DNA from 2 places in the Clostridium novyi NT genome. Region 2 is predicted to be linked to the other one. Evidence: riboswitches for the same ligand, from Rfam matches in the RefSeq annotation. Region 2 holds a riboswitch; the other holds the start of a gene.

Region 1 (4,224 bases), 220 kb from region 2:
AATCAAGAAAATTAATAAAAATAACACAATAAAAAGAGGGCTAATATATAAATAGTTATATGTAAAATTAATATTAGAGATAAAGGGACGTGATTTAGGTGAAGCTTTGGGGTGGGCGTTTTAAAAATGCTGAGAGCAAGCTTATGGAAGACTTTAATAGTTCATTAAAGTTTGATAAGAGATTATATAAAGAAGATATTAAAGGAAGCATTGCGCATGTAAAAATGCTTTCAAAATGTGGAATTTTAGAAGGGGAAGAAAAGTTAATAATAATTGATGGATTGATTTCTATATTAGATGATATAGAAAATGGGGTATTAAAAATTGAAGGAGACTATGAGGATATTCATAGTTTTATTGAAATTAATCTTATAAATAGAGTTGGAGATGTTGGAAAAAAGCTTCATACGGGGAGAAGCAGAAATGATCAAGTAGCTGTTGATATGAGAATGTATGCTAAAAGTATAACTTTTGAAATTATAGAATATATAAATGAATTATTAGAGGTTATTACAAATTTAGCCGACAGTAATGATGTTATAATGCCAGGATATACTCATCTTCAAAGGGCTCAAGTTATTAAGTTTAAGTTACATATGATGGCATACTACAGTATGTTTAATAGAGATAAAAAAAGGCTATTAAGTGATATTGAAGTAATGGATGAAAGTCCACTAGGCTGTGGTGCCCTTGCAGGTACCACATACAATATAGATAGAGAATTTACAGCTAGGGAATTAGGCTTTAAAAAGTGCGTTGATAATTTTATGGATGGAGTTAGTGATAGGGATTATTTAATAAGTCTTTTATCATCATTTTCACTAATAATGATGCATTTAAGTAGATTAAGTGAAGAACTTATTTTGTGGAGCAGTAAAGAATTTGACTTTGTAAAAATAAGTGATGAATTTTCAACTGGAAGTAGTATAATGCCTCAGAAAAAGAATCCAGATGCAGCGGAACTTATAAGAGGGAAAACAGGAAGGGTTTATGGTTCATTAATGGGACTTTTAACCACTATGAAGGGGATACCTCTAGCTTATAACAAAGATATGCAAGAAGATAAAGAAGGATTTTTTGATGCAGTAGATACGGTTAAAAAATCCCTAAAGGTTATGAGTGGTATGCTAAGTACTTTAGAATTAAAAAAAGATAATATGTATAATGCAGTAAAAAAGGGATTTTTAAATGCTACAGAAGCTGCGGATTATTTAGTTAATAAGGGAATGGCATTTAGAGATGCTCATGGGGTTATTGGGGCGATAGTTTTATATTGTGAAGAAAATAAAAAGGCTATAGAAGATTTACCTTTGGAAAAATTAAAGACATTTTGTGACTTGTTTGATGAAGATATTTACGATTTTATTGAGTATAGTAATAGCTTAAAAAGAGGAATTAAAATAAATATATAGTTATAGTGCGAAATTTTAAATAAAATGTAGAAAATAATGAAAAAATATTTATTATACTATTGACTATTTATAAATAATAGTATAGAATTTTAAGAAAGCGTATATCGAAGTTTAGTGATAGAGGTGCGGTATTTAAGAGTACTTATGTTGAGGAAAGCACGATGAAGCATAAGGAAAGGAAACATCGCCGAAGTGTATAACCGATGCTTTAAGGTTATATGGCTGGTTTTGCATAAAATATATGTAAGATTGTCACAAATTTTATTTGTGGAGGGCTATCATTCAACTTATTAGGTACTTTGTTATTCTTAGTATTTAGTAAGCCTTGAGTGAATTTGCTCAAGGCTTTTTTAATTTTAACTTTCCACGAAATTTCGGTATATGTCAATACAGAAAAACTAGGGGGAAGGAATAATATGAAAAACAAAAAAATATTTATTAGCACACTTATGCTGATGTTAGTAGTATTTGCAACTACAGCATTTGGTGCAGAACAAGATGCAGCTAAAGCAAATGCTATTAAGTTTGGGCTTTGGACGCTGTTACCACCATTAATATCGATAATATTGGCATTTATTACTAAAAATGTAGTATTATCACTATTCTTAGGGGTATTCTCTGGAACATTTTTATTAGCTTTAAATAATTATGGTGTGGGAGGAGCGGTATTCCACGGATTTTTAGATGTTGTAACTCAAGTTTTAAATTCATTAGCAGATAAATGGAATGCAGGTATTATATTACAGTGTTTAGCCATTGGAGGACTTATAGCATTAATTACAAAAATGGGTGGAGCAAAAGCCGTTGCAGAATCATTATCTAAAAAGGCTAAAACTCCAGTAAGTACACAAATAATCACTTGGCTTCTTGGAATTTTTGTATTCTTTGATGATTATGCAAATTCACTTATAGTTGGTCCTATAATGAGACCTGTTTCTGATAAAATGAAAATTTCAAGAGAAAAATTATCTTTTGTAATAGATGCAACAGCAGCGCCAATAGCAGGTATAGCAGTTATTTCAACATGGGTTGGATATGAACTTAGCTTAATAAAAGATGGATTTGAAGCTATTGGGCAACATGCAAGTGCGTATAGTATATTTTTAGAAACTATTCCATATAGATTTTACAATATATTAATATTAATGTTTATAGTGTTTACAGCTATATTTTTAAGAGAATTTGGTCCAATGCTTAAGGCAGAAAGACGTGCTAGAACTACAGGAAAATTAGTAAGTGATACTGCAAAACCTATGGTTTCATCAGAAGGGACAGAACTTGAACCCAAAGAGGGAACTGTATTAAAAATAAAAAATGCAGTAATTCCAATAATGGTATTAATAATTGGAGCATTTTTAGGATTTTATTATAATGGATATACAGCAATAATGGGTGGAGAAGATAAGGCTTTAATTACATTATTACAATCTCATCCAGCATCTTTTGAAGCAATTAGAGAATGTTTTAGTGCATCGGATGCTAGTATAGTTTTATTTCAAGCAGCATTACTTGCAAGTATAGTTGCTATGGTAATGGGGATATCACAAAAGATATTCACTTTAAGTGAAGCTATTGATACTTGGGTAAATGGTATGAAATCACTTATAATAACAGGGGTTATATTACTTTTAGCTTGGTCATTAAGTGCGGTTATCAAGGATCTTGGAACATCACACTTTTTAGTAGCTAAATTATCATCTAGTTTACCGGCATTTGTTTTACCAGCAGTTATATTTGTACTTGCATCAATTATATCATTTGCTACAGGAACTTCATATGGAACAATGGGTATATTAATGCCACTTACAATTCCTTTAGCTTTTGCTATAAATCCGACACATTCATATATGATTACAGCAGTAAGTTCTGTACTTACAGGAGCTATATTTGGAGATCACTGTTCTCCAATATCAGATACTACAATATTGTCATCTATGGGGGCTGCATGTGACCATATTGATCATGTAAAGACACAACTTTACTATGCTATAGTAGTAGCAATGGTAACTGTTTTAGCAGGATATATTCCAGTATCACTAGGAATGCCAATATATATAGTTCTTCCATTAGATATAGTTATAATTGGATTAATAGTTAGATTTGTTGGAAAACCTGTTGAAGTAGAGGAAAATGTAAAAGTTAATGAAAATGAAGTTCAGTTAAGTAAGTAGTTAAGGGCAACATAAAATACGGGGGCTAAAATAAATTAAATAAAAAAGAGAGGATTTAAATTTAAAATTCTCTCTTTTTTTATTTAAAATATGTTTGTATTTGAATGTTTTAATGATAATTTTATTCCGTTATATATAATAGGAGCTATTATAGAATTTACAACTGTTGCAGGTAAAACTACGGCTAAAAATAAAGATGATACAGATTGAGTAATACCTACTAAAAATGCAGCTGAAAGTATAAAAACAGTACCACTTACAATAGTTCCTATAAAAGTTTCTATAATTATTTTAACTTGATTATTAAATTTATTTCTAAATGGTATCAAAGATAAATAAATAACGTGAGATGTTACTATTTTATCTATTATATTAGCTGGTTGTCCACCTGGAAATGTAGTAGTAAGTGCAGTTAAAACGCCGTATAATATTCCAGAAATTAAAGTGGTTTTATAATCATCATTTAATAATATTATTATAAACATCATAATTAATGAAAGATCTGGTTTCATACCAAACAATATTGGTGGGGCGATTTGATGAAGAATAAAACCTATAGCTATTAATAAAGAATTTATAATTGATTTTTTAAAATTAGTTTTCATAATAAAATACTCTCCTTTTTCTAATAAAATAAATTT
Region 2 (4,224 bases):
AAACCATTTTACTGTACCTGTCATATGTTCGTACCTCCGAAATTTTTATTCCTTTAATTCTTTGTAAAAATAAATATTTAATAAAAATTTCGAAATCTATATATACTAAGATAGTTCTTAATTCTATATAATCTCAAAAATATTAATAATAATAAATAATTTACTTCTGAATCAAAGTTGATTACTTGTTTAAGTATACACTATATAAAAAATAGTGCAAGGGTTTTTGCAAAAATAAATTTATTTTAATACATTTATTTTTTTATTATAAAAAACAGAAAAGCAAAAATCCTTCTTAATACGGTAATAGTATGATATTATTAATTGATTATTATATAAATAAAAATTAAATATATTTTGAAAGTGAAGGTAATAAAAAATGAAGGACTTTAAAAATTTAGGAATTAGTAAAAATATAATAGATATACTTAGCAGAGAAGGAATTAAAAGTCCAACTCCAATTCAAGAAAATAGTATAGAGTTTATAAAGATGGGAAAGGATGTTATAGCAGAAGCTCAAACAGGTACGGGTAAAACTCTTGCTTTTTTACTTCCAATCTTTGAAAACATATCTTTAGAATCAAATTTTGTTCAAGTACTTATAGTTACACCAACTAGAGAACTTGCAATTCAAATAACAGAGGAAGCTATGAAGTTAAAAAAGGCTAAAGACATTAATATATTAGCTGCATATGGAGGAAAGGACATACAATCTCAATTAAAAAAGCTAAAAGGAAATATACAATTAATAATAGCAACGCCAGGAAGACTTTTAGATCATCTTAATAGAAGTACAATAAAGCTAGATAAACTAAAAACATTAGTATTAGATGAAGCTGATCAAATGCTTTATATGGGATTTAAAAATGAAGTGGAAAAGATAATAAGTTATACTTCTAAAAAGCATCAAACATTATGTTTTTCTGCAACAATGAATTCAGATGTTAAAAAGCTAGCTTACAGATATATGAAAGAGCCTAAAGTTGTATCTGTAAAAGCTGAAGAGGTTACTTTAAAAAACATTCAGCAGTTTGTTGTAGAAACTACAGATAGAAGAAAACAAGATGCACTATGTAGTGTTTTAGATGAAGATAATCCTTTTATGGCAATTATATTTTGCAGAACTAAAAGAAGGGTTGATAATTTAGAGGAAGCTCTACATAAAAGAGGATATAATTGTGATAAGTTACATGGAGATTTAGCTCAAGCTAAAAGAGAAAGAGTTATGAAAAAGTTTAAAAATATGGATACTCAATATCTTATAGCAACAGATGTAGCGGCGAGAGGACTTGATATAACAGGAGTTACTCATGTTTATAGTTATGATATACCTGAAAATGCTGAAAGCTATATACATCGTATAGGTAGAACAGGAAGAGCTGGCGAAGAAGGAAAAACGTGTTTATTTATAGATCCTAAGGATAAAAGATTATTAGAAACTATAGAAAAAGAAATAAAACTCACTATACCTAGAAGAAATATAGAAACTAAATAAAAATAATAATTTTAAATAAAAATGTTGACTTATGTAGAAATTTTATTGCATAATATAATAGTATTTAAAAAAGTAAATAACTAAGATAGAGGTGCGAGATTTAAGAGTAGTATTATGGAGTTAAGTGCTAAGAAGTAATAAGAAAGGAAATTTCGCCGAAGCTTATAGATAATACTTTAATGCTATTTGCTGGGCTTACATAAAATATGTGTAAGACTGTCACAAATAAAGTTTGTGGAGAGCTATTATTTTAGGGAATAAATTTTATTAATTTTGTTAATACTATTTGTGCCATGAGTATGTGCTCATGGCACTTTTGATTTTTTTACATATAGTTAGTCTTAGTTAGTTACTTATTGGATTTACATATAAAAATCTTAACTATGTTTTTTAAGATTCCAATAAGGAGGAGTTAGATTGGAAAACAATTTGGAAAGTGGAGAATTACAAAGAGGATTAAAATCTAGACATTTAAATATGATTGCTATGGGTGGTGCCATAGGAACGGGTATATTTTTAGCCATGGGTGATACAATACATCAAGCTGGTGTAGGTGGAGCGCTTACAGCTTATGGATTAATAGGAATAATGGTTTATTTCCTTATAACAAGTCTTGGAGAAATGGCAACCTATATGCCAATATCCGGTTCTTTTAGTGCATATGCAAACAAATTTATAGATCCCGCACTTGGATTTGCACTTGGATGGAATTATTGGTACAACTGGGCTATAACTATTGCTGCTGAAATGGTAGCAGGGGGACTTGTTATGAAATATTGGTTCCCAAATGTAAAGCCTGTGCTTTGGAGTTTGCTATTTTTAATAATAATAGTTGGACTTAATGTTTTATCTTCTAAAGCATTTGGAGAATCAGAATACTGGTTTGCAAGTATAAAAGTAGTTACTGTAATTGTATTTTTATTAATTGGAATAGGAAATATTTTTGGAATAATAGGTGGAGAAGCTGTTGGGTTTAAGAATTTTACAGCTAATGGAGGACCATTTGTTGGCGGAGTAAAGTCAATATTTATGATATTTTTAATTGCTGGTTTCGCTTTTCAAGGAACAGAACTTGTTGGAGTAGCAGCTGCTGAAAGTGAAGAACCAGAAAAAAGTATTCCAAAGGCTATAAGCACAATATTTTGGAGAATATTAATATTTTATTTAGGAACTATTGTAGTTATTGGAGCAATTGTACCTTTAAGTCAACTTGGAGTAAGTAAAAGTGCTTTTACATTGGTATTTGAAAAAGCTGGTGTGGCAATTGCAGCTTCTTTAATGAATGCAGTAATACTTACATCAATACTATCTGCTGGAAATTCAGGAATGTATGCCTCAAGTAGAATGTTATATTCTATGGCAAAGGAAGGAATGGCACCTAAAGTTTTTGCAAGAACAAATTCTAAAGGAGTTCCAGTAAATGCTGTTTTATTAACTACACTTATAGCATCTATTTGTTTTTTAACAGGAATATTTGCTCAAAGTACAGTATATGTTTGGCTTGTTGCTGCATCTGGACTTGCGGGATTTATAGCGTGGATTGGAATTGCTTTATGTCACTATAGATTTAGAAAAGCTTATGTTGCACAAGGACTTGATATGAATAAATTAAAATACAAAGCTAAATTATATCCAATAGGACCTATATTAGCATTAATTATGTGTATAATAGTTATTTTAGGACAAGGATTTGCATATATTAAGCCAGAAGGAATAGACTGGCTGGGAGTAATTGCAGCATATATAGGAATTCCAATATTTTTAGTTTTATATTTAGGATATAAAATCAAGCATAAAACACGTGTTGTAGAATTAAATGATATAGATTTAAATAATGAAGATTAAAAAATAATATAAGATAATAAACTAAAACTACTGATAAATCAAAACTATCAGTAGTTTTTTAATTGTATAGAAAATGATATTTAATTATATTTTAAATGATGTATAATTAACCTGTGATTTTATTAGAAAATATTAGTTAATATATTGGAGGATAAAAGATGAATAATGTGATTCATATGTGTTTTTCGGCATCTGCTAGTGGAAGTTTTAAATATGCCATTAAAGAAAATATAATTAAGGGCAAAAAAGTTATATCCTTTTACGATAATCTTTCGGAAGGGAAGATTGGAAATCTTAAAAATTTAGATGATAGAATTGAATGGTATAAAAGTATTAGTCATACTAAAGAAATTTCTAAAGAAGATATATATGAATATAAAAGAGATTATCACAGATATCGTAGAAAAATTGCGAAGTTAACAAGAGAAGATATTATTTATATGTGGTATGGAGAATGTAGTGAAGATATTTGTGGAATGATGTATGCTTTAGAATTGATGAAAGATAAGTGTTTTAACATATATCTTATTAATGTATCAAGTTTAGTTGAAGAAAATGAGTATGAGGCATTTATACCCAAAAGTGTTTCAGAAGTTATGTCAAAGGATATCAATAAATATATTAAATTTAAGAAAGAGCTAAATAAAAATACATATAAAGATATTTTACAAATGTGGGAAGCCTTAAAAAACCAAAATGAAGTTTTACGCATATTTAAGGACGGAAAAGTGAAAAGTTCTTATAAAGAGTATTTTGACATAGATATACTAAAAAATACAAATAAAAAATTTAGAAAAGCTGCAAGGACAGTTGGATATGTTCTAGGATACAGTGATCAAAATATATCTGATGATTATATTTTTTGGAGAGTTCAAGAACTTATT

The links. Region 2 has a riboswitch for lysine ahead of NT01CX_RS07300 (amino acid permease). Riboswitches for the same ligand answer to the same signal wherever they lie in the genome.
Region 1: linked by a shared signal. The riboswitch ahead of NT01CX_RS08345 (Na+/H+ antiporter NhaC family protein) and the one ahead of NT01CX_RS07300 (amino acid permease) in region 2 are both predicted to bind lysine.

What each region holds. Positions count from the first base shown of each region.
Region 1 covers NC_008593.1:1,783,217-1,787,440, reverse strand. The annotation lists gene NT01CX_RS08355 (argininosuccinate synthase) at 1-15, shown strand, start outside; gene argH (argininosuccinate lyase) at 99-1,412, shown strand; lysine riboswitch at 1,523-1,698, shown strand; gene NT01CX_RS08345 (Na+/H+ antiporter NhaC family protein) at 1,829-3,583, shown strand; gene NT01CX_RS08340 (tryptophan transporter) at 3,667-4,188, opposite strand.
Region 2 covers NC_008593.1:1,563,023-1,567,246, reverse strand. The annotation lists gene NT01CX_RS07310 (cold shock domain-containing protein) at 1-24, opposite strand, end outside; gene NT01CX_RS07305 (DEAD/DEAH box helicase) at 380-1,495, shown strand; lysine riboswitch at 1,574-1,748, shown strand; gene NT01CX_RS07300 (amino acid permease) at 1,973-3,340, shown strand; gene NT01CX_RS07295 (DUF1835 domain-containing protein) at 3,499-4,224, shown strand, end outside.